Regions from separate parts of the Streptomyces yatensis genome, predicted to be linked through region 1. Evidence: predicted binding sites of a transcription regulator. Region 1 holds the regulator's gene; each other region holds the start of a gene.
What was found. The regulator HrcA, encoded in region 1, represses chaperone genes, less so after heat shock. The targets are predictions, from matches to a motif close to TTNGCACTCNGNNNNNCNGAGTGCNAA.
Positions count from the first base shown of each region.

Region 2: groL (chaperonin GroEL) is a predicted target of HrcA. The motif match lies at 3,012-3,038, and genes of this name have one in related genera.
Region 3: J8403_RS17775 (FmdB family zinc ribbon protein) is a predicted target of HrcA. The motif match lies at 5,610-5,636, and genes of this name have one in related genera.

Region 1 covers NZ_CP072941.1:6,889,735-6,899,874, reverse strand. Annotated here, with positions in the region: gene J8403_RS28495 (PhoH family protein) at 1-538, opposite strand, end outside; gene J8403_RS28490 (PfkB family carbohydrate kinase) at 736-1,848, opposite strand; gene J8403_RS28485 (ribonuclease Z) at 2,266-3,186, opposite strand; gene J8403_RS28480 (histidine triad nucleotide-binding protein) at 3,190-3,549, opposite strand; gene J8403_RS28475 (hypothetical protein) at 3,627-4,298, opposite strand; gene J8403_RS28470 (16S rRNA (uracil(1498)-N(3))-methyltransferase) at 4,453-5,196, opposite strand; gene J8403_RS28465 (nitronate monooxygenase) at 5,193-6,284, opposite strand; gene dnaJ (molecular chaperone DnaJ) at 6,327-7,460, opposite strand; gene hrcA (heat-inducible transcriptional repressor HrcA) at 7,461-8,477, opposite strand; gene J8403_RS28450 (MBL fold metallo-hydrolase) at 8,642-9,364, shown strand; gene J8403_RS28445 (DUF3097 domain-containing protein) at 9,485-10,140, shown strand, end outside.
Region 2 covers NZ_CP072941.1:5,739,134-5,749,273, forward strand. Annotated here, with positions in the region: gene J8403_RS24180 (glucosyl-3-phosphoglycerate synthase) at 1-307, opposite strand, end outside; SAM riboswitch class I at 500-641, shown strand; gene thrC (threonine synthase) at 660-1,970, shown strand; gene J8403_RS24190 (MoaD/ThiS family protein) at 1,967-2,245, shown strand; gene J8403_RS24195 (cold-shock protein) at 2,655-2,861, shown strand; gene groL (chaperonin GroEL) at 3,200-4,825, shown strand; gene murQ (N-acetylmuramic acid 6-phosphate etherase) at 4,957-5,928, opposite strand; gene J8403_RS24210 (MurR/RpiR family transcriptional regulator) at 6,026-6,964, opposite strand; gene J8403_RS24215 (hypothetical protein) at 7,110-7,466, shown strand; gene J8403_RS24220 (DUF4031 domain-containing protein) at 7,466-7,738, shown strand; gene J8403_RS24225 (Cmx/CmrA family chloramphenicol efflux MFS transporter) at 7,945-9,183, opposite strand; gene J8403_RS24230 (HD domain-containing protein) at 9,270-9,941, opposite strand; gene J8403_RS24235 (copper homeostasis protein CutC) at 9,998-10,140, shown strand, end outside.
Region 3 covers NZ_CP072941.1:4,328,414-4,338,553, reverse strand. Annotated here, with positions in the region: gene J8403_RS17810 (FAD-dependent oxidoreductase) at 1-677, opposite strand, end outside; gene J8403_RS17805 (P1 family peptidase) at 763-1,905, opposite strand; gene J8403_RS17800 (AMP-binding protein) at 2,108-2,650, shown strand; gene J8403_RS17795 (hypothetical protein) at 2,654-2,842, shown strand; gene mscL (large conductance mechanosensitive channel protein MscL) at 2,850-3,317, opposite strand; gene J8403_RS17785 (RcpC/CpaB family pilus assembly protein) at 3,450-4,118, opposite strand; gene J8403_RS17780 (S-methyl-5'-thioadenosine phosphorylase) at 4,291-5,136, opposite strand; gene J8403_RS17775 (FmdB family zinc ribbon protein) at 5,234-5,599, opposite strand; gene J8403_RS17770 (potassium/proton antiporter) at 5,766-7,271, opposite strand; gene J8403_RS17765 (penicillin acylase family protein) at 7,506-10,140, shown strand, end outside.

The DNA of each region.
Region 1 (10,140 bases):
CCGCCGGCCGGGTGAGGATGATCCGGGTGACCTGCTTGGACTGCAGCGCCTGGACCGCCTTGGCCATGGCCAGATAGGTCTTGCCGGTGCCCGCCGGGCCGATGCCGAAGACGACTGTGTGCTTGTCGATGGCGTCGACATAGCGCTTCTGGTTGAGCGTCTTGGGACGGATGGTCCGACCGCGGTTGGAGAGGATGTTCTGGGTGAGCACCTCGGCGGGCGTCTCCTGCCCTCCGCCCTCTCCATTTTCGGCCGCGCGCAACATGGAGATCGAGCGCTCCACCGCATCCTCCGTCATCGGTTGACCGGTGCGGAGCACCAGCATCATCTCATCGAACAGACGCTGGACCAGGGCGACTTCCTTCGGGTCCCCGGTGGCGCTGACTTCGTTGCCCCGTACGTGGATATCGGTCGCCGGGAACGCGTTCTCGATCACACGCAGCAGCGCGTCACCGGATCCCAGGACCATGACCATGGGGTGCTTGTTCGGGACCGTGAACTGCGCATGCGCCTGCGGTGCTGTGGTTGGTTGCGTCATGGGCCGGCTCTCTGGCCTGCTTCTACCTCCTGGCACAAGGGTTCTCGCCGCTCGACAACCTTGGCTACAAGGGTACGACGGAGCACCGACAAGACCCGAGCCCTTTTACTCCTCATCCCTTCATCACCTCACCCACCTGGGGCTCCCCCGCCCCGGCCGCTCCCAGGGCCCGGGTCCCCGCGGCCGGGGCCCCGGCGCTACGCCTGGCGGAAACCGATCGTCGGAACGGCCCGGCGCAGCGGCCAGGGGCGGGCGGCGGCCGGCAGCAGACGGTCGAGGAAGGCATAGCGGCGCAGCGCGCGGCCGGGCTGGTCGTCGTAGGAGCGGGCGTGCTGCCACCAGGCGGCGATCTCGACCCAGCCGGGCGCGGACAGCGAGCCGCCGAACTCCTGCACCGACAGCGCGGCGGTCAGCCCGGCGAAGGCCAGCCGGTCGGCGAGCGGCCAGTCGGCGAGCGTGCCGGTGACGAAACCGGCGACGAACACGTCCCCGGCGCCGGTCGGGTCCAGGGCCTCCACCGAGATCGCGGGCACCTCGGCGATCTCGCCGGTGCGGCCGTCGACCGCGTACGCCCCCTCGGAGCCGAGCGTGACGACGGCGAGCGGGACCAGGTCGGCGAGGGCCCGGGCGGCGGCGCGCGGGCAGTCGGTGCGGGTGTAGCGCATCGCCTCCTCGGCATTGGGCAGGAACGCCTCGCAGTGCTCCAGCTCGGCGAGGTCGGCCGGGTCCCAGCGGCCGGTGTCGTCCCAGCCGACGTCCGCGAAGACCCTGCTGCCGCGGCGGGCCGCCTCGGCGACCCACTCCTGGCCGCGGCCGGGCACCAGGGAGGCCACGGCGGCGCGGGCCGGGGGCGGGCAGCTGGGCGCGGGCTCCTCGGGCGGCGGGGCCTCATGGCCGTGGGAGACCATGGTCCGCTCGCCCTCGTAGGCCATCGAGACGGTCACCGGGGAGTGCCAGCCGGGGATCGTGCGGGAGAGCGAGAGATCGATGCCCTCGCCGCGGTCCAGGGCGTCCTGGCAGTAGTCCCCGTAGTGGTCGTCGCCGAAGGCGGCGGCGAGCGAGGTGCGCAGGCCGAGCCGGGCCAGGGCGGTGGCCATATTGGCGACGCCGCCGGGGCTCGACCCCATGCCGCGGGCCCAGGACTCGGTGCCGCGGACAGGGGCGGTGTCCAGACCGGTGAAGATGATGTCGAGGAAGACGGTGCCGGTGAGATAGACGTCGCACGCCGGGTCACCGGGCCGGCGAACGGCCTCGAGCGGGTCGAGCAGGGGGTAACCCGCTGTGAGCTTGTCGCCGTTGTGTGTCGTCACCGCGCTCTCCCAGGTCTGACCGGTCCGCCTCCGTCGTCGGGTGCGGGTGCGGACAGTGTGCACGATGGCACGTACAACGGGCCGGGGACCGGCAGGCGTCACCCCCTCGGGGCGTCCGCCGTCCCCACGGCCGGGGCGGCCCCGCCGTAGCGCGGGCACGCACCGTCCCCAAGGTCCAGGCGCCCCCGCCGTAGCGCGGACACCCACCGTCCCCAGGGCCCAGGCGCCCCCGCCATGGCGCGGACACCCACCGGCCCCAGGGCACAGACGCCCCCGCCATGGCGCAGGCAACCCACCGCCCCCAAGGTCCAGGCGGCCCCGCCGTAGCGCGGGCACCCACCGTCCCCCAGGTCCAGGCGGCCCCGCCATGGCGCGGGACCCACCCCCCAGGGCCCAGGCGCCCCCGCCGCGGCGCCCTCAGCGCCGTTTGGGCAGCGCCACCGTCATCAGGTCCTCGGCGACCGTGAGCTCCCCCTCGAACCCGGCGGCCCGCGCCTGGCGCTCGAAGTCGGACGGATCCCCGTAGCGCTGTGAGAAGTGCGTCAGCACCAGATGCCGCGCCCCCGCCCCGGCCGCGACCCGGGCCGCCTGCCCGGCGGTCAGATGCCCGTACTCGACGGCCAGCGCCTCCTCCTCGTCCAGGAAGGTCGACTCGATGACCAGCAGATCGCACCCCTGCGCCAGCTCGGAGACGCCGTCGCACAGCCGGGTGTCCATGATGAACGCGAAGCGCTGCCCCCGACGCACCTCGCTGACCTCTTCGAGCGTGACCGTACGCCCCTCGATCTCCAGCGCCCGATCCCGCTGCAGCCGGCCGATGTCCGGGCCGCGGACGCCGAGCGCGGCGAGGCGCTCGGGCAGCATCCTGCGGCCGTCCGGTTCGATCAGGCGATAGCCGTAGGACTCGACGGGGTGCGAGAGCCGGGCCGCCTCCAGCGTGTACGCGGGGGTGCGGGCCAGCACCGCGCCGTCACCGGCGACCGGCTCCTCGGTGAGCGCCACCGTCTCGCGGTAGGCGGTCGCGTACCGCAGCCGCTCGAAGAACCGCTGTCCGCTCGCCGGGTAGTGGGCGGTCACCGGGTGCGGCACCCGGTCGAGGTTGATCCGCTGGATCACCCCGGCCAGGCCCAGGGAGTGATCCCCGTGGAAATGCGTGACGCAGATCCGGTCGATGTCATGGGCGGCGACCCCGGCCCGCAGCATCTGGCGCTGGGTGCCCTCGCCGGGGTCGAACAGCAGGCCCTCGCCGTCCCAGCGCAGCAGATAGCCGTTGTGGTTGCGGTGCCGGGTCGGCACCTGGCTGGCGGTGCCGAGGACGATCAGTTCCCGTGCGGACAAGGGTTATCCGGGGGGCCAGTTGAGCCCGCGGCCGCCCAGGACGTGGGCATGGGCGTGGAAGACGGTCTGGCCGGCGCCGGAGCCGGTGTTGAACACCACGCGGTAGCCCGTCTCGACGAGCTTCTCATCGACCGCGACCGAGCCCGCCTCGCGCAGCACATCGGCGGCGATCTGCGGTTCGGCCGCCGCGAGGGAGGCCGCGTCCGGGTAGTGCACCTTGGGGATCACCAGGATGTGCGTGGGCGCCTGGGGGTTTATGTCGCGGAAGGCGACGGTGGTGTCCGTATCGCGGACGACGGTGGCCGGCACCTCCCCCGAGACAATCTTGCAGAACAGGCAGTCGGCCTGCGGTTCTCCCGCCACCGGTGGCTCCTTACGGATCGTCGGCACATACGGTCCGGATGGTACCGGGAGCCCCTGCCGGCGGGAGAGATCGCGGCCTATTCGCCCTGACCGCCGCCCTCGATGCCGCCCTTACCGGCGCTGTCCCCGGTACCGGCCTGCCCGGCGCCGCCCTCGGTGGCCGGCTGGTCCCCGGGGTGGCTGCGGGTCGGCTGGGGGTTCTCGGTGCTCGGGCGGTCCCACGGGTGACTGCGGGTCGGCTGGGGGACGTCGGTGGTCCGGTGGTCCCACGGGTGACTACGGGTCGGCTGCGGGCTCTGCGTGCTCGGGCGGTCCGACGAGTGGCTGAAGGTCGGCCGGGGACTGTCGGTGTCCGGGCCGCCGCCCCGGCACTCCCCGATCACCTGCGCCCGGAAGACCTTCCGGCCGTCCACCTCGCCGGTCACATCGCCCCGGACGCAGTGGTCCGCCCGTACGTAGGTCACCCGGCCCTTGATCCTGATGTCCTTGTCGCTGTCGGTCCTGCCGTGGCAGTCCACCCGTGCGTCGGTCTCCCCGGACCGCTCGCTCCGCGAGGGCGAAGCACCGGCCGTATGGCCGTTCTTGAACTCGGCGTTGCAGCTCATCCAGCGGACGCCGACACCGCCCCGCTCCAGCGCCTCCGTGACGACCTGGTCCGTGGTGATCGCGACCGTCACGGAGCTGATGCCGCCGCCCGTCGGCTCACACGCCGTCACCGCGACCGCCGCGCCGAGGGCCGCGACGGACAAGAGCGCCCGTCCCCGTCTTGCCTGACTCAATACCCCCATAGGGGATAGGTTCCCATCGGCCGACGCGCAGCGGAAGGCCGTCCTCGGCCAGGTACGGGGGCACAGAAGCGCGAACAGACCCCGGAGGGGGCCTCTCGGCTCAGGGAGGCGTCTCTCATCCCCAGCGGCCGGTGCGGCCGAGCAGCAGCGCGGCGGCCGCCGTTCCGGCCGTGGAGGTGCGCAGCACGCTCGGGCCCAGCCGGTACGGCCGCGCGCCCGCCTCGGCGAAGGCCGCCAACTCCTCGGGGGACACGCCCCCTTCGGGCCCGACGACCAGCACGATCTCACCACTCGCGGGCAGTTGGGCCGCCGCGAGCGGCTCCCCGCCCTCCTCGTGGAGCACGGCCGCGAACGCGGCTTCGGCGAGAAGCCGGGCCACCTGCTTGGTCGTCATCGCGTCCGTGACCTCGGGGAAGGTCAGCCGGCGGGACTGCTTGCCCGCCTCACGCGCGGTCGACCGCCACTTGCCGAGCGCCTTGAGGCCGCGCTCGCCCTTCCACTGGGTGATGCAGCGGGACGCCGACCACGGAACGACGGCGTCCACGCCGGTCTCCGTCATGGTCTCCACCGCCAGCTCGCCGCGGTCGCCCTTGGGCAGCGCCTGGACGACGGTGATCCTCGGGTCCGGGGCCGCCTCCCGGCGCACCTCGTCCACCGCGATCTCCAGCCGGTCCTTGCCCTCGACGGCCGCCACGGTGCCCTGGACGCCCGTACCGTGGCCGTCCGTCAGCACCACGGGCTCACCGACCCGCAGCCGCCTCACGGACACCGCGTGGCGCCCCTCCGGGCCCTCCAGCCGGACCCGGGCCCCCGCGGCCGCGCCCGTCAGGGAGTCGGCCACGAACACCGGGGCGGTCACGACACCGCACCCCGCTGGACCTGAAGGCCCAACTCGGACCGCGCGGCGTCGAGTTCCACCGCGAGCGTCTCCACCAACTGGGCGGCGGGCAGTTCGCGCGCCAGCCGGTGCCCCTGCCCGGCCCACAGCGCCATGCCCTGCGGATCGCCCGCCTTGGCGGCCGCCTTACGGAGGCCGGACGTCATGTGGTGCAGCTGGGGGTAGGCGGCGGGCGCGTGCGGGCCGTGCTCGCGCATGAAGCGGTTGACCAGGCCCCGGGCCGGGCGGCCGGAGAAGGCGCGGGTCAGCTCGGTCCGGCCGAACAGCGGATCCGTCATCGCCTGCTTGTGCAGGGCGTTCGCCCCGGACTCTGGGCACACCAGGAACGCGGTCCCCAGCTGGGCCGCGACCGCGCCCGCGGCCAGCGCCGAGGCGATCTGCGAACCGCGCATGATCCCGCCCGCCGCGATGATCGGGATCTGGACGTACTCACGGACCAGCGTGATCAGCGACAGCAGGCCGAGCCCGGCGCCCATCCCGTCGACGGCCGGGTCATTGCTGTACGTGCCCTGGTGGCCGCCGGCCTCCACGCCCTGCACACAGACCGCGTCGGCGCCCGCCCACTGGGCGGTCTGCGCCTCGACGGGCGAGGTCACGGTCACGATCGTGCGGGTACCGGCCTGGGCGAAGGCGTCGAGGACGGCACGGGTCGGGCAGCCGAAGGTGAACGAGACGACCGGAACGGGGTTGTCGAGGAGCACGGCGAGCTTGGCGTCGTACGCGTCGTCCGTGCCCGCGTCCGGGTCGCCCAGCGGGGTCTCGTACCAGGCCGCCTCGCCCGTGAGGCGCGCCCGGTAGGCCCCGACGGCGGCCGTGTCGGCGTTGGCCGGCTGCGGCATGAACAGATTGACACCGAAGTGCCGACCGGTCAGCCCTCGCAGCTGTTTGATCTCCTCATACATCGCTTCCGGCGTCTTGTAGCCGGCAGCGAGGAAACCGAGGCCACCGGCCTCGGAGACAGTGGCGGCGAGCTGCGGGCAGGAGGCTCCACCCGCCATCGGCGCCTGCACGATCGGGTACCGGTAAAGATCGGTCAGCGCGGAGGACATGGCCACATCGTGCCATGCCCTCCACAAGGGCTCACCACCGGATCACCGTCCGTTGAACGCGTCCTTCAGCCGCGAGAACAGCCCCTGCTGCCCGGGCTTGAATTCGCCGACCGGGCGCTCCTCGCCGCGCAGCTTGGACAGCCGCCGCAGCAGCTCCTCCTGCTCCGGGTCGAGCTTGGTCGGGGTGGTCACCTCGACATGCACGATCAGGTCGCCCCGGCCGCCGCCCCGCAGATGGGTGACGCCGCGCTGGTGCAGCGGGATCGACTGGCCGGACTGGGTGCCGGGCCGGATGTCGACCTCCTCCAGGCCGTCCAGCGTCTCCAGCGGCACCTTGGTGCCCAGCGACGCCGCCGTCATCGGGATGGTCACCGTGCAGTGCATATCGTCGCCGCGCCGCTGGAAGACCGGGTGCGGGACCTCGTGGATCTCCACATACAGGTCGCCCGCCGGGCCGCCGCCCGGTCCGACCTCGCCCTCACCGGCCAGCTGGATCCTGGTGCCGTTGTCCACACCGGCGGGGATCTTCACGGTCAGGGTGCGCCGCGAGCGGATCCGGCCGTCGCCCGCGCACTCCGGGCACGGGGTCGGCACCACGGTGCCGAAGCCCTGGCACTGGGGGCACGGCCGCGAGGTCATGACCTGGCCCAGGAAGGACCGCGTCACCTGGGAGACCTCACCGCGGCCACGGCACATGTCACAGGTCTGCGCCGAGGTGCCCGGCGCCGCGCCCTCGCCGCTGCACGTGGTGCAGACGACCGCGGTGTCGACCTGAATGTCCTTGGTGGTCCCGAACGCGGCCTCGTTGAGCTCCACGTCCAGACGGATCATCGCGTCCTGACCGCGCCGGGTCCGGGAGCGCGGACCGCGCTGCGAGGCGGTGCCGAAGAACGCGTCCATGATGTCGGAGAAGTTGCCGAAGCCCCCGCCGAAGCCTCCGGCGCCACCGCCGCCGGCCCCGGACATCGGGTCCCCGCCCAGGTCGTAGACCTGCTTCTTCTGTGGGTCCGACAAGACCTCGTAAGCGGCGTTGATCTCCTTGAACCGCTCCTGGGTCTTCGGATCCGGGTTCACATCCGGATGCAGCTCGCGTGCGAGCCGGCGGAATGCCTTCTTGATCTGGTCCTGCGAGGCATCACGCGGCACGCCCAGGACTGCGTAGTAGTCCGTCGCCACTTACGACTCCGCCAGGATCTGTCCGACGTAACGTGCCACTGCGCGTACCGCTCCCATCGTTCCGGGGTAGTCCATGCGGGTCGGTCCGACCACGCCGAGTTTGGCGACCGCCTCGTCGCCGGAACCGTAGCCGACCGCGACGACCGAGGTGGCGTTGAGCCCCTCGTGAGCATTCTCATGCCCGATCCGCACGGTCATACCCGAGTCCTTGGCCTCGCCCAGCAACTTGAGGAGGACGACATGCTCCTCGAGTGCCTCCAGGACGGGCCGGATCGTCAGGGGGAAATCATGCACGAAACGCGTGAGGTTCGCGGTGCCGCCGATCATCAGCCGCTCCTCGGTCTCCTCCACCAGCGTCTCGAGCAAGGTCGACAGCACGATCGAGACGGTCCCCCGGTCCTCCTGTTCGAAGGACTCCGGAAGATCCTGCACCAACTGCGGCACATCCGCGAAACGCCGACCCACGACCCGGCTGTTGAGCCGGGCGCGCAGATCGGCCAGCGAGTCCTCGGTGATCGGAGTGGGGCAGTCCACCATGCGCTGCTCCACCCGGCCGGTGTCCGTGATCAGCACCAGCATCACCCGGGCCGTGGCCAGCGGCAGCAGCTCCACATGGCGCACCGTCGAGCGGGTCAGCGACGGATACTGCACCACCGCCACCTGCCGGGTCAGCTGCGCCAGCAGCCGGACCGTGCGGCCCACCACGTCATCGAGGTCGACCGCGCCGTCCAGGAAGTTCTGAATGGCCCGCCGCTCCGGGCTGGACAGCGGCTTCACTCCCGCCAGCTTGTCCACGAAGAGGCGATAGCCCTTGTCGGTGGGGATCCGCCCGGCGCTCGTATGCGGCTGGGCGATGAACCCCTCGTCCTCCAGAGCGGCCATGTCATTACGCACCGTGGCCGGGGAGACCCCCAGCCGGTGCCGCTCGGTGAGCGCCTTGGAGCCGACCGGCTCCTCCGTCCCCACATAGTCCTGGACAATGGCACGCAGCACCTCGAGTCTGCGTTCGCTGAGCACCCCGCGCACCTCCAGTCCAGCGGTCTCATCAGGTCGTCCGCCTGGCACTCACCGGGCACGAGTGCCAGAACCCCTCCGCCAGTGTACGGCGGGGTGCGGTGGCATGGGCAAGAGCCGCCGCTGGCAGCAACTCTCCCCCATCCCCGTTGAGCTAGCGTCGCGGTATGGAGACGTGTTGGGAAGAGGCAGGCTGGGAGCGGCTCGCGCCCGGTGTGGCCCGCCGTCGGCTGCCGGAGTGGGACGAGACGGTCGGCGTGGTCGTCGGCCGGACCGACATCCTCGTCGTGGACACCGGCGCGACCCTGCGCGCCGGGGCCGAGCTGCGCGCCGAGATCACCCGGCTGACCGGCCGCCGCCCCACCCGGATCGCGCTCACCCATCCGCACTTCGACCACGTCCTGGGCTCGGCCGCCTTCGCGGGCTGCCAGGTGTACGGGGCCACGGGCATGGACGAGCTGCTGCGCCGGGAGCGGGAGGCACTGCGCGAGGACGCGATGCGCCACGGGGTGGACCGCGACGCCGCCACCGAGGCCGTGGACCATCTGGTGGGCCCGCACCACCTGGTCTCCGGGGAGCTCACCTTGGACCTGGGTGACCGGCAGGTGCTGCTGGCCAATGTGGGGCCCGGCCACACCGCCCATGACCTGGCCGTTCTGGTGCCCGGCCGGCCCGAGGTGGTCTTCTGCGGCGATCTGGTGGAGGAGTCCGGCACGCCGCAGGCCGGGCCCGACGCGATCCCCGGCCGCTGGCCCGCCGCCCTCGACCGGCTGCTCGCCCTCGGCGGCCCGGACGCGCGGTACGTCCCGGGGCACGGCTCGGTCGTGGACGCCGGGTTCGTGCGCGCCCAACGTGATGAATTGGCGGCCCGCTTCGGCGTGTCCCGCTAGGCGTCCGCCCAGCCCTCCCTCCGGGCGTTCACCCGGTGGCCCAACTGGGCGCTCCCTAGGCGTCCACCTAGTCGTCCGCACGACCGGAGCGGGCGGCCGTCGCGCGCTATCGTCATCCGGATGCGACAGTACGACCCGGACCTGACCCCGCCCTGGAAGCGGCAGCGGCCCGCCCCCGAGGTCCCCGCCGAACCGGACCTCGTCGTGGAGGAGGTCACCACCGGCTTCTGCGGCGCCGTGATCCGCTGCGAGAAGACCGCCCAGGGCCCCACGGTCACTCTGGAGGACCGCTTCGGCAAACATCGCGTCTTCCCCATGGAGCCGCGCGGTTTTCTGCTCGAAGGGCGTGTCGTCACCCTCGTACGCCCGCGCGCGGCGGCCCCCAGCGCGCCCCAGCGCACCGCCTCGGGGTCGATCGCCGTTCCGGGAGCGCGCGCGAGGGTCGCCCGCGCGGGGCGCATCTATGTCGAGGGGCGCCATGACGCGGAGCTGGTGGAGCGGGTCTGGGGCGACGATCTGCGCATCGAGGGCGTCGTCGTGGAGTACCTGGAGGGCGTCGACGACCTGCCCGCCATCGTCGACGACTTCTCCCCCGGCCCGGACGCCCGGCTCGGCGTCCTCGTCGACCATCTGGTCACGGGCTCCAAGGAGTCCCGGATCGCCGCACAGGTCACCGGCGAGCATGTGCTGGTCCTCGGCCACCCCTACATCGACATCTGGGAGGCCGTGAAGCCGTCCTCCGTCGGCATCCCGGCCTGGCCGACGGTGCCGCACGG
Region 2 (10,140 bases), 1.2 Mb from region 1:
GCAGCCGGGGCAGCAGCGAGTCGCGGGGGACGACGGTGGCGCCCGCCGCCGCGGCGACCTCGGCGGTGCGGTCCGTCGAGCCGGAGTCCAGCACCACCAGCTCGTCCACCAGCGGCGCCGCCTCGCCCATCAGCTCCCGGCGGATGATCGCGGCGATCTCGCCGACCGTGGCCTCCTCGTTCAGGGCGGGCAGGACCACGCTCAGGGTCGTCGCCGAGCCCCGCTTCGCGTCGAGCAGGCGGTCCAGCGGCCGGTCGTCGGCCGACCAGGAGCGGTGCTTCAGCCAGTGCTCCACCTCTTCCAGCACCTGTGTCTCTCCCTGCCGTGGTCGCTGTGATCCATCTCGCGCTTCGGACGGCTAGCTCAACCATCCGGGCCTTCGGTTACAGTCTTGAACAACGCACGTGACCGTCGTATGTCGGGGTCGACCTCGGTGTTTACCGAGGAAGCCCGTGATGATGCCGTGCTGACAAACGCCCGGGTCCGCCCGGTGCCATACCGCTCATCCAGAGGGGCAGAGGGAACGGCCCGTTGAAGCCCCGGCAACCCTCCAGCTGATCTCGCATTCCGCAGCGAGGCTCCCAGCTCGGGAAGGTGCCAATTCCGTCTCGTGGCGAAATGCGTCGCGAGGAAGATGAGGAGAAAGGGCCTCGCCATCCATGGCTGTGCAGTCAGTAGAAAGCTCAACTGTTTCCTCCGCGTCCTCCGCCTCCGACGCCTCCGGTGCCTTCGGTCCCGCCATCGCATTGTCCTGCCGGGAGTGCGGTGAGCGGTTCGATCTGGGCCCGATCTTCGCGTGTGAGGTCTGTTTCGGGCCGCTCGAGGTCGCGTACGAGCTGCCGGCCGGCGACCCGGAGGGGCTGCGCCGGCGGATCGAGGCCGGTCCGAACAGCATCTGGCGCTATGCCCCGCTGCTGCCCGTCCCGGCGGACGTGGCGGACCTGCCCAGCCTGCACCCGGGCTTCACCCAGCTGGTCAAGGCCGACAACCTCGCCCGTGAGCTCGGCGTCACCGGTGAGCTGCACATCAAGGACGACTCCGGCAACCCGACCCACTCCTTCAAGGACCGGGTCGTCGCCATCGCCGTCCAGGCCGCCCGCACCTTCGGCTTCACCACCCTCTCCTGCTCCTCCACCGGCAACCTCGCCGGCGCGGTCGGTGCCGCGGCCGCCCGGGCGGGCTTCCGCTCCTGCGTCTTCATCCCGCACGACCTGGAGGCGGGCAAGGTCGTCATGGCCGCGGTCTACGGCGGTGAGCTGGTCGGCATCGAGGGCACCTACGACGACGTCAACCGCTTCTGCAGCGAGCTGATCGGCGACCCGGTCGGCGAGGGCTGGGGCTTCGTCAACGTCAATCTGCGGCCGTACTACGGCGAGGGCTCCAAGACCCTGGCCTACGAGATCTGCGAGCAGCTCGGCTGGCGGCTGCCGGACCAGATCGTCATCCCGATCGCCTCCGGCTCCCAGCTCACCAAGATCGACAAGGGGCTGAAGGAGCTGATCGCGATCGGGCTGGTCGAGGACAAGCCCTACAAGATCTTCGGCGCCCAGGCCGAGGGCTGCTCCCCGGTCTCCGCCGCCTTCAAGGCCGGCCATGACGTCGTGCGGCCGCAGAAGCCGCAGACCATCGCCAAGTCACTGGCCATCGGCAACCCCGCGGACGGCCCGTACGTCCTGGACATCGCCCGCCGCACGGGCGGCGCGGTGGAGGACGTGAACGACGAGCAGATCGTCGACGCGATCAAGCTGCTCGCCCGCACCGAGGGGATCTTCGCGGAGACCGCGGGCGGGGTGACCGTCGGCGTGACCAAGAAGCTGATCGAGGACGGTCTGCTCGACCCGTCCCTGACGACCGTCGTGCTCAACACCGGCGACGGCCTCAAGACCCTCGACGCGGTGGCCCCCACCACGGGTCCCTCCGCCATCATCCGCCCCACCCTTGACTCGTTCCGAGAGGCTGGTCTCGCATGAGCGTCAACGTCCGAATCCCGACCATCCTGCGCACGTACACCGCCGGTCAGGCCGAGGTTCCCGCCGAGGGTGCGACCCTCGCCGAGGTCCTGGCGGATCTGGAGAAGAACCACCAGGGCATCGCGGCCCGCGTGCTGGACGACACCGGCAAGCTCCGCCGCTTCGTCAACGTCTACGTCAACGACGACGACGTCCGCTTCGCCGACGGCCTGGCCACGGCGACCCCGGACGGTGCCGGGATCTCGATCATCCCGGCGGTCGCGGGCGGCTGCTGACCCCGCGCCCACCCTCCTCACCTTTGGCATCGCCCCGTCCGGGGACAACCGGACGGGGCGATTCCGTGTGTGGAATCGCGATACAGTTGCCCGGATTCCCCGATGGCCCCCGGGCCGGAACCACATATGAGAACTCGTCAAGTTGTGCGTAAAGTGTGAGCACGAATTGTCGGGTTGGTTCCCTATGTCCCGCCCGGCTTGCCCGGACTTCACATAATTTCTCACTTTTAACCGTTCGACCGCGCCCAGAATTCTCGTCCGATTGACCTGTTGCAGAGGGCGTTGGGACGGATACATTCAGCGGCGGTCGACGCGTTCCGGCGCACACCCCCCACATCCGGGGGGTGAGGTCTGACCCGGGTCCGCGGAGTGCGGTCCTGCGCAAGGGCCAGCAATAGGGGAGTTAGGAATGGCTCAGGGCACCGTCAAGTGGTTCAACGCGGAGAAGGGGTACGGCTTCATCGCGGTCGACGGTGGTGCGGACGTGTTCGTCCACTACAGCGCGATCCAGATGGACGGGTACCGCACCCTCGAGGAAGGCCAGCGGGTCGAGTTCGAGATCTCGCAGGGTCAGAAGGGCCCGCAGGCCGACATGGTCCGCGTGGCCGTAGGCTGACGCGCCGACGCGACGCAGCTGAACAGTACAGTCCGAAGGGTCCGTGTCCCGGCCAGGGTACGGACCCTTCGGCGTGTCCGCGCTGATCATTACGGGGTTGGCGCGGGGGTTGATGCGGACGGGAGCGCTTGTGCCCACCCGTCACGGCCGCTTGCACTCTATAGGCCCGAGTGCTAATCATTGGCGTTAGCACTCTGACGTTGAGAGTGACAGAAGGACCGGGTCGGTGAGGCCCGCCAGGCCATGCGGGGCAAGGAACCGTACGGCAGGCAGGCCGTCCGTCGCGGGCGCCAGCGCGGTCCGGAGCAATCCACCCCGTCTTGGGAGGACCACTTCACATGGCCAAGATCATCGCGTTCGACGAGGAGGCGCGGCGCGGCCTCGAGCGCGGGATGAACCAGCTCGCCGACGCCGTCAAGGTCACCCTCGGCCCCAAGGGCCGCAACGTCGTCCTCGAGAAGAAGTGGGGCGCCCCCACGATCACCAACGATGGTGTTTCCATCGCCAAGGAGATCGAGCTCGAGGACGCGTACGAGAAGATCGGCGCCGAGCTGGTCAAGGAGGTCGCGAAGAAGACGGACGACGTCGCCGGTGACGGCACGACGACCGCGACCGTCCTCGCCCAGGCGCTCGTCAAGGAGGGCCTCCGCAACGTCGCCGCGGGTGCCAACCCGATGGCGCTCAAGCGGGGTATCGAGAAGGCCGTCGAGGCCGTCTCCGCCCAGCTCCTCGAGCAGGCCAAGGACGTGGAGACCAAGGAGCAGATCGCCTCCACCGCCTCCATCTCCGCCGCCGACACCCAGATCGGCGAGCTCATCGCCGAGGCGATGGACAAGGTCGGCAAGGAAGGTGTCATCACCGTCGAGGAGTCGCAGACCTTCGGGCTCGAGCTCGAGCTCACCGAGGGCATGCGCTTCGACAAGGGCTACATCTCCCCGTACTTCGCGACGGACATGGAGCGTATGGAGGCGTCGCTCGACGACCCGTACATCCTGATCGTCAACTCCAAGATCAGCAGCGTGAAGGACCTCCTCCCGCTGCTCGAGAAGGTCATGCAGTCGGGCAAGCCGCTGCTGATCATCGCCGAGGACGTCGAGGGCGAGGCCCTGGCCACCCTGGTCGTCAACAAGATCCGTGGCACCTTCAAGTCCGTCGCCGTCAAGGCCCCGGGCTTCGGTGACCGCCGTAAGGCCATGCTCGGTGACATCGCCATCCTCACCGGTGGCACCGTCATCTCCGAGGAGGTCGGCCTCAAGCTCGAGAACGCCGGTCTCGACCTGCTCGGCCGCGCCCGCAAGGTCACCGTCACCAAGGACGAGACCACCATCGTGGACGGCGCCGGCGACACCGACCAGGTGCAGGGCCGCGTCAACCAGATCCGCGCCGAGATCGAGTCCTCGGACTCGGACTACGACCGCGAGAAGCTGCAGGAGCGCCTGGCGAAGCTGGCCGGCGGCGTGGCCGTCATCAAGGCCGGTGCCGCCACCGAGGTCGAGCTCAAGGAGCGCAAGCACCGCATCGAGGACGCGGTGCGCAACGCCAAGGCGGCCGTCGAGGAGGGCATCGTCGCCGGTGGTGGCGTGGCCCTGCTGCAGACCGTCTCGGTCTTCGAGAAGCTGGAGCTCGAGGGTGACGAGGCCACCGGTGCCCAGGCCGTGCGCCTGGCCCTGGAGGCCCCGCTGAAGCAGATCGCGGTCAACGCCGGTCTCGAGGGCGGCGTCGTGGTCGAGAAGGTGCGCAACCTGACCCCGGGTCACGGCCTCAACGCCGCGACCGGTGAGTACGTGGACCTGATCGCCGAGGGCATCATCGACCCGGCCAAGGTCACGCGCTCCGCGCTGCAGAACGCCGCGTCGATCGCCGCGCTGTTCCTCACCACCGAGGCCGTCATCGCCGACAAGCCGGAGAAGGCCGCCCCGGCGGGCGCTCCGGGCGGTATGCCGGGCGGTGACATGGACTTCTGATCGACTCGGCGCGTTCGTTCGCCGGTCGGTCGTACCGTCCAGGACGTCGGGGCGGCACCCTCTCCCAGGGGTGCCGCCCCGACGGCGTTCTGGGGGCCGGGCCCCGGCTGCGGGAGCAGGCGTATCCGGGCTTACCGCTCAGCCGCATCGAGGGCGGCGCGCAGATGGCCGTGTGCCTCGGCGAGCAGCTTCTCGGCGGTCGGGGCGTCCACCTCGCCCAGGATGGTGAGGATCGCGTTCTTCACCTCGCCGTCCGTGGCCGCCAGCGCGCTCTCGATCCGCTGGTCGGAGGCGCCGGTCGCCAGGAAGACGATCCTCCGCGAGCGGGCGCGCAGCTTGTCGTTGGAGGCGCGCACATCGACCATCAGATTTCCGAAGGTCTTGCCCAGCCGGATCATGGTGATGGTCGAGATCATGTTGAGCACCAGCTTCTGAGCCGTGCCCGCCTTCAGCCGGGTCGAGCCGGTGAGCAGCTCCGGTCCCACGACGATCTCGATGCCGTGGTCGGCCGCGGCGGCGAGCGCCGAGCCGGCGTTGCAGGACAGCCCGACGGTGAGCGCGCCGAGCCGTCGGCCGTGTTCGACCGCGCCCACGGCGTACGGGGTGCGGCCGGAGGCCGAGACGCCGACCACCGTGTCGTCGGGGCCGACCCCGAGCAGGTCGAGGTCCCGGGCGGCCAGTTCCGCGCTGTCCTCCGCGCCCTCGACCGAGGTCACCACGGCGTCCGGGCCGCCCGCGATCACCCCGACGACCTGCTCGGGCCGGGTGTTGAAGGTGGGCGGGCATTCGCTCGCGTCGAGCACCCCGAGCCGTCCGGCGGTGCCCGCGCCCGTATAGAGGAGACGGCCGCCGCGGGACATCCGCGCGGCGATGGCGTCGATGGCGGCGGCGATGCGGGGGAGCTGGAGGGCGACGGCGGTGGGGACGCCGGCGTCCTCCGCGTTCATGATCCGGGCGATCTCGAGGGTTTCCAGCCGGTCGATCTCGGCGAGTTCGGGGCGGAACGCCTCGGTGGTCAGGGTGTCGAGCTGGGCGCGGAGCCGGGTGGAGTCCTGGTCGGCCGCGGAGTCGGTGGGGTCGGCTGCGAAGTCGGCGGAAGTCATGGCGAAGCGGCTCTTTCCGGTACGTCAGGGCGGGGGTGGGGGTGACGGTGACTGACTGGCGGGCAGCCACCGGGCGAAGCGATGATCGGTGCCCGGCTCAGCGATGCCCGGGACGCGGGTCGTGGCGGTGCGCGAGGGCCTCGTACGACGCGGAGAGAGCGGGCGCGGCCGATTCGTACGTCCGCTGGGCGACCCCTATGAACAGGCAGTCCACCACCAGCAGCTGGCTGGTGCGGCTGGACATGGCCGCCGGGCGCAGCTCGCTCTCCCGGGCGGTGGAGGTGGTGAGCACCAGGTCCGCGTACTGCGCGACCTCGCCGTCCGGCCGTCCGGTGATCGCGACGGTGGTGGCGCCGCGCTCGAAGGCCACCCGCAGCGGCTCGATGACATCCGTCGTACGCCCGGAGTGGGTGATCGCGATGGCGACGTCGCCGGAATGGAGCTGGACCGCGTTGGTGACCGCGAGATGCGGATCGGCGTGGGCATGGGCTATCAGCCCGATCCGCAGCAGCTTCTGGACCAGGTCCTGGCCGACGAGGCTGGACGCCCCCACCCCGTACACATCGATCCGGCGGGCCGTGGCCAGCGCCGATACGGCGGCCTCGACCTGGCTGGTGTCCAGGACGGCGGCGGTGTCGGCCAGACACTGCTGCTCCTCGCGCGCCAGCTTGGTGACCACATCGGCGATCGGATCGTCGACCGCGATGTCCGCGGTGACGGCCGGGGCCCGCCCGGCCGCCTGGTGTGCGGCGAGCGCGGCGAGCGCGATGCGCAGATCGCGATATCCGGGGTAGCCGAGCAGCCGGGAGGTGCGGACGACCGTGGCCTCGCTGGTGCCGGTCCGCTCGGCGAGCCCGGTGACGGTGAGCGCCGCGCATCCGGCCGGATCCCCCGCCACGGCCTCGGCCACGCGCTGCATGGAGCGGGTCATGGAGGGGCCTAACGTGCGCACCTTCGCGGCGAGGGCTGCCGGAGCGGGCGGGGTGGGATCGGATTGCGGAGGTGGCATGAAAGTTTCCTTCAGGTCGCTTCTCATTCGCGAAAACTATTTCCGGCCACTGGGCTCGTCAACCCTCCGTGCGGCGGTGCGGCGGTGCGGCGGTGCGGCGGTGCGGCGGGGCGAGCAGAGCGAGGACGAAGCAAACAGGCGCCAGGAGGAAGCAAAGGTGACAATGGGACCCATGAAGCTCGAACACGCACTGCACGCGGCCCGTGCCCTCGTCCTGGCCGACCTCGCGGCGGGCGAGGTCGCCCGGGCCGATATCGTCTCGCTGGTCGAAGACGCGATCGCGCACCGCCGGTGGTGGGTCGAGCAGTGGCCGGAAGGCGTTGCGTACGTGGCCGGTCTGGTCGCCCAGGACGTCCAGGACGCCCTGCTGGAGCGGTACGGCCGATGGCCGCTGTGCCCCGTCTGCACCCAGGGCGGCGACCTCCACGCCCTCGACGTGGAACCCGAGTTGGGCCCCGACCCGCACTGGGTCTGCGGCAAGACGGCGGTCGCGGTGGCGCCCGTGGGTTCGCTGGGCACCACCCTCTGATGGCCGTACTGATCGACCCGCCTTCGTGGCCGGGCCACGGCCGTCTGTGGTCCCACCTGGTCAGCGATGTCTCCTACGCCGAACTCCACGCCTTCGCCGCCCGCATCGGCGCCCCGCGCCGAGGCTTCGACCGTGACCACTACGACCTGCCGAGCGAGCTGTACGCGAAGGCGGTGGGGGCGGGCGCGGAGGAGGTCGGCAGCAAGGAACTCCTCCGCCGTCTGAAGTCCGCGGGCCTCCGCCGCCGCAAGCGGGGCGCGAACGCGGACTGACCGGTGCGGGCGGGCCCGCGGCGGGCCCTGTCCACCGGCCGCCCGGTACGGCCGCCGCGTCCTCGCCGCGCGTAGGTCTGGGCGCGCTGCCGCGCCGTCGCTCGTGACCCCGGGGGCGGCCGCACCGCGGTGGTATGGCGGGCATCAAGCCCAGCTTTGGGGCCAAGGTGAGTGCCCCGCGCGGGCGGCGGCGTCGCCGCGACCGGTTAGTGCGTTGTGCGCGACGGGTCGGGGGCCGCTTCCGTATCCGCCAGGTCGTACGTCGCCGACGTGGCGATGACGCGCGAGGCCCCCGCCGCCCGGTGCAGCCGCATCGCGGCGACCGTCGTCACCGCGCCCGTACCGGCGAGCGCCGCGCCCGTCCAGGCGACGGCCGGGTAGCCCCAGCCCAGGTCGATGACGAGGCCGCCGAGCCACGGGCCCACCGTGTTGCCGATGTTGAAGGCCGAGGTGTTCGTCGCGCCCGCGAGCGTGGGCGCGGCGTTGGCGAGGTTGAACATCCGGGCGTTGAGCGCGGGCGCGGTGAAGAAGGCGGTGAAGCCGAGCAGCAGCGCCAAGGTCACGGCCGCGACCGCGCTGTGCGCGGTCAGCGCCAGTGCGCTCAGCACGACCGTCGAGGCGGAGATGCCCCCGAGCATCGTGCCGAACAGATGCGCGTCCGCGATCCGCCCGCCGAGCACCGTCCCCAGCAGCGCGCCGACCCCGAACAGCGCGAGCACGGTGGGCACCCAGCTCTCGTCCAGCCCCGCCACATCGGTCAGCAGCGGCCCGAGGTAGGAGAACAGGCAGAAGACCGCGCCACCGCTCAGCGCGGTGGCGGCCAGCGCCAGCCACACCTGCCGGTCGCGGTAGATGCGCAACTCGGCCCGCAGCCGCGGCCGGTCGTCCCCGGTCGGCACCTCCGTACGCGGTACGAGCGCGACGACCCCGACCAGCCCGAGCGCAGACAGCCCGGCCACCGCCCAGAAGGCGGCCCGCCACCCCGCGTGCTGCCCGAGCAGCGCCCCGGCGGGGACCCCGGCGATGTTCGCGATGCTCAGCCCGCCGACCATCACCGCCATCGCCTTCGCCCGCGCGTTCACCGGCACCAGCGATACGGCCACCGCGGCGCCCACCGCCCAGAACCCGGCGCACGCGAGCGCGCTGAGGACCCGCGAGGCGAACAGCACTCCGTACGACGGCGCCAGCGCCCCGGCGATCTGCCCGAGCCCGAACACCGCCAGCAGCGCCATCAGCGTCGTCCGCCGCGGCAACCGCAGCGTGGCCGCCGCCAGCACCGGCGCCCCGACCACCATCCCGATCGCGAAGGCCGATATCAGCAATCCGGCCGTGGGGATGGACACGCCCATGTCGCGCGCGACGGGTTGCAGCAGCCCGGACAGCATGAACTCGGAGGTACCGAGGGCGAAGACGGACAGCCCGAGGACATAGACCGCCAGGGGCATGCGGGAGCGAGCGGAATCCGCTGGGGAGGAGGAGGGCATGCCAGGCTCAACACCATGGCCTGACCTCGGCATTCCTTCAACGGCGGTTACGCACCGAGCAGCTCCAGCTCCGTGGCCATGTTGCGGCGCGCGGCCTCCTCCCAGCGGTCGTGGCCCTCCGGCGTACGGAAGAGGCGGGACAGGCCCAGCAGGTGGCGGAGGACGTTCGCGCGGCCCTCGCGGAAGGCGTCGTCGGGGACGAAGCCGTACTCCTCGCGGACCGCCGCCGCGTAGGCGCCGTAGGCCGCCGGGGAGCCGGCCAGCACGGCGAGGTCGGCGTCGCAGAGGACTTCGCCGTTGGTGTCGCCCTCGGCGGGGTCGTGGTCGCGGGTGACGAGGACGAGGCGGACGGTTTCGGCCGTGCGGGGCGCCGGGACGGCCGCCTCGGTGAGGGCGCGTTCGGCGAGGCGGGCGCTGCGTTCCTCGTTGGTGGAGCGGTCGGGGAGGTAGACGGCGTCGTGGAACCAGGCGGCGAGCCGGATGGCGGCGGGGTCGGGTGCCTGGACGTGGGGGAGCAGCTCGTCCACCCGGTCCAGGACCGCGAGCAGGTGATCGGTGGTGTGGTAGCGGCGCTGGGGTTCGGCCCAGCGGGTCAGCAGGTCCTCGCCGTAGGGCAGGGGAGAGGGATCCGTTGCTTCGCGGGCGCTGGTGAGGAGGTCCGTCCAGCGGGTGAGCAGGGCGTCATGGGCCGGATGGCGGGCGGGCGCGGGTGCGGGCATGGGCCAATTGTGGGGTAGCGGTTTGCCCTCTTGCGCGGTGTGGCAAGCTGTGGAGCATGTCTAGACCAATTCTCGAGGTGATCGCCCTGAACCCGGCGGACGCGATCGCCGCACAGGCCGGAGGGGCGGACCGCCTCGAACTGGTCACCGACATGGCCGCCGACGGGCTCACCCCCTCCCGTGAGACCTTCGCCGCCGT
Region 3 (10,140 bases), 2.6 Mb from region 1:
TCCACCGTCCGGACCTCGGCGGTGACCGGTGCCGAGGTGGGCCCGAACTCCAGCCGCCGCACGGCCACCAGCTCCACCCGAGAGTCCCGCCGGATCTCCTCGGTCTTGTAGGCGTCCTCGGGCGGATACGCCACCACAAAGCGTGTCCTCAGCTCCGGATGGGCCCGCGCCACGGTGCCCAGGGGCCGGTCCGCGCCCAGGACCAGCACCGTCCGGCCGTCGATCGCCGCAGTATCCGCCTCCCACAGCGGCGGCAGCCCCCGGTCCGCCACGCCCCCGAGCCATCCCGCGTCCTGAGGACCCAGCGGCCCGACCCCCGTGGCGACGACCACATACGGAGCGGTCAGCCGCGCTCCACGCGCCCGCGCGGGCCCCACCGGCGCCACGGGCTCCACCGTGACCTCGACGCGGTCGTCGAAGGCGTCGATCAGTGTGGCGCGGCTGCCCAGCTCCACCCGGCACAGAGCACATCGCGCCAGATCGGCCTCGATCGCCGCCGCCAGATCCGGGCCGTTGGTGACGCCGAGGACATTGCTCACCACCGGGATGCGCCGCAGCGCCCCGCATACCGCGCCGCCCGACTCGATCAGCACCGAGCGCATCCCCACGCTCGCCGCCATCACGGCGGCGGCGCAGCCCGCCGGGCCACCCCCGACGATCAGCAGATCGGTGTCCATGTGAAGCCCCCCTTCTCTCCGTCTCTGCGGCCCGTTTCTCTCCCGGCCGGACGCTTCCCTTCGGTCGGGAGCACAACGGGCCGGATCAGCGGCTGTAAAGATCCCGGTACGCGGGGAAGACACCGCCCGGGCCGTCCACGCTCTCCGCCGCGAGCACCGCCTTGACCAGGGCCCGGGTCAGCACATCCGCCCCGGCCGCCAGCACCTCGTTCAGCGCGCCGCTCTCCCGGTGCACCCCGAACGCCGGATCGTCGGCACCCTCGGTACCGCCCTCCGGTATCAGCGGCCGCCCACAGGTGGCCAGGGCGAAGACGGTGTCGCCGTCGGAGAGCAGATGCACCGGCCGGACGGCCCGCGCCAGACCGTCATGCGCGGTACCTGCCAGCTTGTGCGCCTGGGCCCGGGTGAGCACGGCATCGGTGGCGACCACGGCCAGCGTGGTGTTCAGCGGAGGCCGCACCGACGCGGCCTGCCGCCGCTCCGACTCGGCCCGCGCGGCGGCCAGCCGGCGCATCGCCTCCGCGTGCTCGGCCGCACCGGGCCTGTGGGGCCCGCCTTCGTCCGACGGCTCGTAGTACTCCCCGTAGAGCACACCCGTACCGGGATCCAGGACCGATCCCACGGCATTGACCACCGCCAGCGCGGCCACCGTGACACCGGACGGCAGCACCGTGGAGGCCGAGCCGGTGCCGCCCTTGAGCCCACCGGCCACCGCACCGGTGCCCGCTCCCACATTGCCCTGCGCGACCGGCGCCCCCGGCTCCGAAGCGGCCGCCGCCTCGATCGCCTCGCGCCCCAGCGCGGCGTCCGGGCGGGCCCGCCAGTCGCCGCCGCGGCCCAGGTCGAAGAGGGCGGCGGCCGGGACCACCGGAACGACCTGCGCCGGATCGGGACCGACCCGGAAGCCCCGGCCGTGCTCCTCCAGCCAGGATGCCACCCCCGAGGCGCTGTCGAGCCCGAACGCGCTGCCGCCGGTCAGCACCACGGCATCGACGCGCTGGACCAGATTCCGCGAATCGAGGGCATCGGTCTCCCGGGTGCCGGGACCACCCCCGCGCACATCGACCGCGGCGACCGCACCGCCCTCCGGGGCCAGCACGACGGTCGTCCCGGTCAGCCGGCCGCCGCCGGACCGCTGGGCATGGCCCACCCGCAGTCCACGGACATCCGTGAGGCCGTCGGCCGGACCGGTGGGGGTTGATTCGGAGTTTGTCCGCTCGGCTTCCATGGAAGCTATGCGTAGCACGGCAAGCCATGGCATGGTCGGGTGCCGAGGCGCGAACCACTCCCTTGTCCGCCCGCCCGCGATCGCCGGCGAAGGCCACAGGACGGGGTGAGGAGCTCTCATATAGAGGGCGTTCATCAGACGTTGATGGCGTGACAGCAGTCTGGGCCCTATGCCGTTCGCCCCCGTCCGAAAGAAGACCGCCGTGCCCCGTAGCTCTCGGACGGAGGAGCTCCCGACACTGGCCGCCGACACTCGGCGGGCCGCCCGGGTCGCCCTCCGCTGGATCAGCGAGCCGGACTGCACCGAGGAGCTCACCCACGCCGAGCTGCTCGACCAGGCGGCCCGGGCCGCCGCCGCACTGACCCGGCTCGGCGTCCGCGCCGGGGACCGGGTGGCGGTCCATCTGCCGCTGGTGCCCGAGTCCGTGATCGCCACGCTCGCCTGCGGCCGGCTCGACGTCGTCCGCGCCAGCCTCCCCGTGGGGCTGCGCCCCCATGAGCTGCGCGAGCGGATCAGGGAGGTCGACGCGAAGGTCGTCATCACCGCGGACGCCGGGCAGCACCGCGGGGAGCCGCAGCCGCTCAAGCGGCAGGTCGACCGGGCGCTGGCCGGCTGCCCCGGGGTGCGATCCGTGCTGGTCGTCCACCGGCTCGCCTGCCCGGTGTCCTGGACGCCCGGGCGTGACCTGTGGTGGCACGACGAGCTCGGCCGGTACACCGAGCCGCTGCCCGGGCCGTACTCTTGAGGCATGAGCACCGCCCCTGCCCCTGGACCGCGCGATCCGGCCGCCGCGCTGATCTTCGACGATCCCCTGGCGCAGCGGTCATCGGACGATACGGACCACGGGTGGGGTGAGCGGGTTCCCGGCGGCGACAGCGCCGACGATGCCGCTGGTCTGGCCCGGTTCCTCGACGAGAAGCCGCCCCACCACCTCTGACGGGTCCCTAGGCGCTGGAGCCGCTGCCGCCACCCTCGACGGCGGCGCCGCGCTGCGCCACCAGCTCGTCGCGGATCTGGCGCAGCAGAAGGATCTCCTCGGCCTCCGCGACGGCCTGCTCCTCCTCCGCCTTCTCCTCCTTGGCTGCCTTGCGCGCCAGATAGCGCGACATCGGCAGCACCATCAGGAAGTACACCACCGCCGCGGTGATCAGGAAGGTCAGCACGGCCGAGAGCACGCTTCCCCAGAGGATCGGAATGCCGTGGATGACATCGCCCGCGGCGTTGGTCTCGCAGGGCGCCTTGAGACAGGAGCGGTACTTCTCGAGATCCTTCGTGCCGAAGGCTCCGACTATGGGGTTGATGAGGCCCTTCACTATCGAGTTCACGACGGCGGTGAAGGCGGCTCCGATGACGACCGCGACGGCCAGATCGATCACATTGCCGCGCATCAGGAAGGCTTTGAACCCTTCCATGACGCTCTTCTTCTCCTCGGTTACCTTCTCCTGGCTCAACCCACTGCCTCTCTCTCGCCGCGTCGATGCTGGAGCGGACGGTTCCGCAACCTACACCCGCAGGTGAGAGGGGCATCAGGGGAGTCGGTGGAGTCAGCAGTGGCATAGCGTCACCGCCATCCGGGAGTCGGCCGCGGCCCCGGCCAGCGCCGTGGCGTCCGCGCGCGGCACCGTCAGCACCACCAGCGCCCCGCCACCGTCCATCTCTCCGTCCAGCACACCGCCGCCGTCCCGCGCGCCGCCGTCGATCTCACCGTCCGCCGAGCGGCCGCCCGCCGCGCTGCCGCTCCGGGATCCCGGCACCTCGGCCACCCGGACCCCACGTGCGACCAACCGTGCCGTGGCACCGGACGACCCGGCGCGTGTGGCGTCCGGAAGCGGGGTGGCCAGCACATCCACCCGGTCACCGGGGTCCAGCAGCCGCGCCGCGGCCGCGTCGGCGATCCGGACCGGCGCCGACACCATCGCGGGGCGCGGGCCGCCCCGCCGCTCCTCGCCCGCCGGAGCGGGCGCCCGCGAGGACTCCGCATCCGTGTGGCCCCGGCCGGGTGGTGCCGCGGCCGCGAGCGCGGCGGCCGTCAGCGCCAGCCCGGCCGCCATCGCACGGCGGCGCCGCCGCACGGCCCGCCGCAGCCGGAATCCGCCGGAGCGCTCGGTGCGCACCGGATCGAAGCGTGGCACCGCGCGGGCCGGGGGAGCGGAGCGGGGTAACGCGAGGGTGGGGGTGGGGGTGGGGGTGGGGGTGGGGGACGGATGGGACATGGCACATCACCGCCTGCCGTGAGGGACCGAGTGCTTCTGGCCCCCTCACCATGCCCGCCCCCACCCGATCCCGCTCGGGCCTGTGGACGGCCACCGGGCTGTGGAAAACTCGGTCACCCGGGCGAGCGATATCCGCCCCGGCGCGCCCTCCCCATAGCCTCCCGCGCCGCCCCTACGGAAGCTCGATCCCCAGGTCCCAGCCGTCATGGGCATGGGTGCACAGGCAGTCCCGCCCGGAGTTCTCCGGCAGCTTGCCCACCGCGTCGAAGAGCACCTCGCGCAGTCGGCCCACGTTCTCCCCGAAGACCTTCAGCACCTCGGTGTGGGTGACGCCCTCGCCGGTCTCCACTCCCGCGTCCAGGTCGGTGACCAGCGTCAACGACGTGTAGCAGAGCCCCAGTTCACGGGCGAGCACCGCCTCCGGGTGGCCCGTCATGCCGACCACCGACCAGCCCTGCGCCGCATGCCAGCGCGATTCGGCCCGGGTGGAGAAGCGCGGCCCCTCGATCACGCACATCGTCCCGCCGTCCACCGGCTCCCAGCCGCGTCCGCGCGCCGCGTCCACGGCCGCGTTCCGCCCCACCGGGCAGTACGGGTCGGCGAAGGTGGTGTGCACGACGTTCGGAATCCGGCCGTCCGGCAGCGGCTCGCCGTCGAAATAGGTCTGGGTACGCGCCTTCGTGCGGTCCACCAGCTGGTCGGGGACGAGCAGCGTTCCGGGTCCGTACTCCGGCTGCAGCCCGCCCACCGCGCACGGGCCGAAGACCTGCCGCACCCCGAGTGAGCGCAGGGCCCAGAGGTTGGCGCGGTAGTTGATGCGGTGCGGCGGCAGGTGGTGCTTGCGGCCGTGCCGCGGGAGGAAGGCGACCCGTCGCCCCTCGATGTCGCCGAGAACGAGCGAGTCGCTCGGCGCCCCATAGGGAGTCTCCACAGTGATCTCGGTCACGTCGTCGAGGAACGTGTAGAACCCCGATCCCCCGATGACCCCTATGTCTGCTTGCCTGCTGGTCTCGACCATGCGATCACCCTAGCCACCCGCGTCCGCACGAACGACACCCCGCCTCCTCCCGGTGGAGGTGGCGGGGTGTCGTTGAAGCCGAAGAGGGGTGGCCGGGTCAGGCGGCCGAACTCGACGACGAAGACGAGGAGGACGCCGAGGACGACGACGAAGAAGCCGACGACGAAGACGTCGAGGAGGAGGACGAGGAAGAAGAGTCCGAGGACGAGGACGAGGAAGACGACGAGTCGGAGCTCTCGCTCTTCGCCGCCGGCTTGCTGGAACCGCCGCTCGTGCTGCTGGACGAGGAGCGGCTGTCGTTCCGGTAGAACCCGGAGCCCTTGAACACGATGCCGACCGCGGAGAACACCTTCTTCAGGCGTCCCTTGCAGTTGGGGCACTCGGTGAGCGCGTCGTCGGTGAACTTCTGCACCGCCTCGAGGCCCTCGCCGCACTCGGTGCACTGGTACTGGTAGGTCGGCACGTTCTTCCTCCTGGCACTCTCACTCAATGAGTGCTAACGACGCTCCATAGTGCAGTATTCCTGCGCGTCAGTCCACTGGGACGGGATATACGGTGATCGAAGCCACCCCCGGGGCCCACTCCCGGCTCCCGGCCCGAAGCCTTCGCGGGCCCCCGCTCCCGCCCCCTCAGCCCGCTCCCGTGCCCAGCCAGCCCGCCAGCTTGCCGCCCCGGCCCACCGCCCGCAGCCGCCGCTCCGCCGCATCGCGCACCGGGTCCGTGGCCACCACGAGCAGCTCGTCACCGCGCCGCAGCATCGTCGAGGGCAGCGGCACGAAGCTGGTCCCGCCCCGGACCACCAGGGTGACCGCGGCCCCCGTGGGCAGCCGCAGCTCGCCGACCTCGACGCCGTGCATCTTGGACGACTGGGGGATCGAAACCGACAGCAGATGGCCGCGCAGTCGCTCCAGGGGCGCCGATTCGATGCCCAGGTCGGCGGGCTCGGGTTCCTCCAGCCGCAGCCGGGTGGCGAGCCAGGGCAGCGTCGGCCCCTGGACCAGGGTGTAGACGATCACCAGCACGAAGACGATGTTGAAGATCCGGTTGCTGCCGGGCACATCGTTGACCACCGGGATGGTCGCCAGGACGATCGGCACCGCCCCGCGCAGCCCGGCCCAGGACAGCAGCGCTTTCTCCCGCCAGAGCAACCGGAACGGCGCCGTGCTGACCAGGACCGACACCGGCCGGGCCACCACGGTCAGCACCAGCCCGACCACCAGGGCGGGCAGAACGTCATCGCCCAGCTCATGCGGGGTGACCAGCAGTCCCAGCAGGACGAACATCCCGATCTGGGCGAGCCAGCCCAGCCCCTCGGCGAAGCCGCGCGTCGCCGGCCAGTGCGGCAGCCGTGCGTTGCCCATGAGCAGCGAGGCGAGGTAGACGGCGAGGAAGCCGGAGCCGTGCGCCAGCGCACCGCCCGCGTAGGCGGTCACCGCGATGGCGATCACCGCGATCGGGTACAGACCCGAGGCGGGCAGCGCCACATGCCGCAGCCCGTAGGCGCCCAGCCAGCCGATCGCGAGGCCGATCACCGCGCCGATCGCCAGCTCCAGGGCGATCGTGCCGATCAGGGTGTACCAGGGCTCCATGTGGCCCTGGCTGGAGAAGGCGACCACCAGGATCACCACGGGGGCGTCGTTGAAGCCCGACTCGGCCTCCAGGATGCCCGTGAGCCGCTTGGGCAGCGGCACCGTGCGCAGCACCGAGAAGACCGCCGCCGCGTCCGTGGACGACACCACCGCGCCGATGATCAGCGCCTGCCGCCAGTCCAGTCCCACCACGTAGTGTCCCGCGGTCGCGGTGAGTCCCACGCTCACCGCGACACCCACGGTGGACAGGACGGCGGCCGCCGGCAGGGCGGGTTTGATCTCGCCCCACTTCGTGCCCAGACCGCCCTCGGCCAGGATGACGACCAGCGCGGCGTACCCGAGGACCTGCGTCAGCTCGGCGTCGTTGAAGGTGACGCCGATCCCGTCCGTGCCGATGGCGACGCCGATCCCGAGATAGACCAGCAGCGTGGGCAGCCCGCTGTGCGAGGAGATCCTTACGGCCACCACCGCGAAAAGCAGGACGAGCGAGCAGATCAACAGCAGTTCATTGAGGTGGTGAACAGTCAGGGGCCGACCCTTTCTCACGGGAGCGGAGGGGACGCCGCGAACAGGTCCCCTCCGACCGGAACTTCATTGCCTTACCTAACATTTTACGGGATCTTGACGCGAGCCTCCCACGAGGAGCCTTCGTCGAGGTGTACGAGCCCGGCCGGTGGCCGGTGCAATGCGTCAGTCATGACTCCGCGTAGGGGCGGCGACAGCGCTGCGCCTATGGTTGCTCCAGCACTCCAGGTTCACCCTGCCCCTCGAAGGACAGCGATGCCCGCCAACACAACCGGCTCTTCTCCCAAAAAGAAGAAGAGCCGACGTCTCCGCCTGATCGTGATCGCAGTCGTGCTGCTGCTCGTCGGGGGCGTCGGCTACGGCGCGTACTGGAGCATCAGTACAGTTCGTGCCTCATTCCCGGAGACCACGGGATCGCTGCAGCTGAAGGGGTTGTCCGGCCCCGTTCAGGTCAAACGTGACGGCTATGGGATACCCCAGATCTACGCCGGTACCTCCGAGGACCTCTTCCGGGCCCAGGGGTTCGTCCAGGCCCAGGACCGCTTCTGGGAGATGGACGTCCGCCGCCATATGACGGCCGGGCGGCTCTCGGAGATGTTCGGTTCCGGCCAGGTGGAGACCGACGCGTTCCTGCGCACCATGGGCTGGCACCGGGTGGCCAAGCAGGAGTACGACACCAAGGTGTCGCCGGCCACCAAGAAGTATCTGCGGGCCTACTCCGACGGCGTCAACGCCTATCTCAAGGACCACCAGGGCGATGCGCTCTCCGTCGAGTACGCGGCCCTGGACTTCAAGAACGACGGCTACAAGCCCGAGAAGTGGACCCCGGTCGACTCGCTGGCCTGGCTCAAGGCGATGGCCTGGGACCTGCGCGGCAACATGCAGGACGAGGTGGACCGCGCCCTGGCCTCCAGCAGGCTCAGCGCCAAGCAGATAGATGAGCTCTATCCGTCCTACCCGTACAGCCGGAACAAGCCGATCGTCCAGAGCGGCGGCGTCAACGAGCTGACGGACGAGTTCGACCCCAAGGCCACCCCGTCGGGCTCCACGAGCGGTACGGGCGGCACGGCGGACGGAGGGGCCACCGGAGCCGGCCAGGGGCTGCAGAGCCAGCTCTCCTCGCTCTCCAAGACCCTGGACGACGTCCCGGCGCTGCTCGGCCCGAACGGGACCGGTATCGGCTCCAACTCGTGGGTCGTCTCCGGCAAGTACACGACCACCGGCAAGCCGCTGCTCGCCAACGACCCGCACCTGGCACCCCAGCTGCCGTCCGTCTGGTACCAGATGGGGCTGCACTGCAAGCAGGTCACCAGCGCCTGTCCGTACGACGCGGCGGGCTTCACCTTCGCCGGTCTGCCCGGCGTGGTCATAGGTCACAACCAGGACATCAGCTGGGGCATGACCAACCTGGGCGCCGACGTCAGCGACCTGTACCTGGAGAAGGTCACCGACAACGGCTATCTCTACGACGGCAAGCAGCTCCCGTTCACCACCCGCGAGGAGACCATCAAGGTCGCGGGCGGCAAGAGCCGGACGATCACCGTCCGCACCACCAACAACGGCCCGATCGTCTCCGACCGCGACGATGAGCTCACCTCCGTCGGCAAGAGCGCCCCGGTGGGCAGCGGCGCCGATGACGTGGCCCCCGACCGCGGCGACGGCTACGCGGTGGCGCTGAAGTGGACCGCGCTGACCCCGTCCAACACCATGGACGCGGTCTTCAAGCTGAACACCGCGAAGAACTTCAGCGACTTCCGTAAGGCGGCCCGCGACTTCGCGGTCCCCTCCCAGAACCTCATCTACGCCGACACCAAGGGCAACATCGGCTATCAGGCGCCCGGCCAGATCCCGGTGCGCTCCAGGGGCGACGGCCGCTATCCGGCGCCCGGCTGGGACTCGCGCTACAAGTGGAGCAAGTACATTCCGCAGTCGGCGCTGCCCTGGGAGCTCAACCCCGATCGCGGCTATATCGTCACCGCCAACCAGGCCGTCGTGGACAAGAAGGACTACCCGTACCTGCTGACCGACGACTGGGGGTACGGCGCGCGAAGCCAGCGCATCACCGACCTCATCGAGTCGAAGACCAAGGACGGCGGGAAGATCTCCACGGACGACATGCAGTCCCTGCAGATGGACAACAGCAGCGAGATCGCCAAGGTGCTGACGCCCTACCTGCTGAAGATCGACGTCAAGGACGACTACGTACGGCAGGCGCAGAAGCTGCTGGAGAGCTGGGACTACACCCAGGACTCGGACTCGGCGGCCGCCGCGTACTTCAACGCCGTCTGGCGCAACACCCTCAAGCTGGCCTTCGGCGACAAGCTCCCCAAGGAGCTGCGGGTCAAGGGGGAGTGCCTGAGGGTGCGCCCGGCCGACGACTCGGGTCCGCTTGAGGACCTGAACGGCAACGCCCGGCTGGTGCGCGAATGCGGTAAGCGCGATGCCGACATGGCCCAGCCGGATGGCGGCGACCGGTGGTACGAGGTCGTGCGCGACATCATCAAGGATCCGAAGAACAGCTGGTGGAAGACGGCGGGCACCCGCAACAAGCCCGGCGCCACCAACCGTGACGAGCTGCTCGGGCAGGCCATGCGGGCCGCGCGCTCCGAGCTCACCGCCAAGCTGGGCAAGGACATCAACAGCTGGAGCTGGGGCCGGCTGCACCGGCTGACGCTGAAGAACCAGACCCTGGGCACCGAAGGCCCCGGCGTGGTGCAGTGGCTCCTCAACCGCGGCCCGTGGAACCTCTCGGGCGGCGAGGCGGCGGTCAACGCCACCGGCTGGAACGCGGCGGGCGGCTACGACGTCACCTGGGTCCCGTCGATGCGGATGGTCGTCAACCTCGACAATCTCGACAAGTCGCGCTGGGTCAATCTCACCGGCGCCTCCG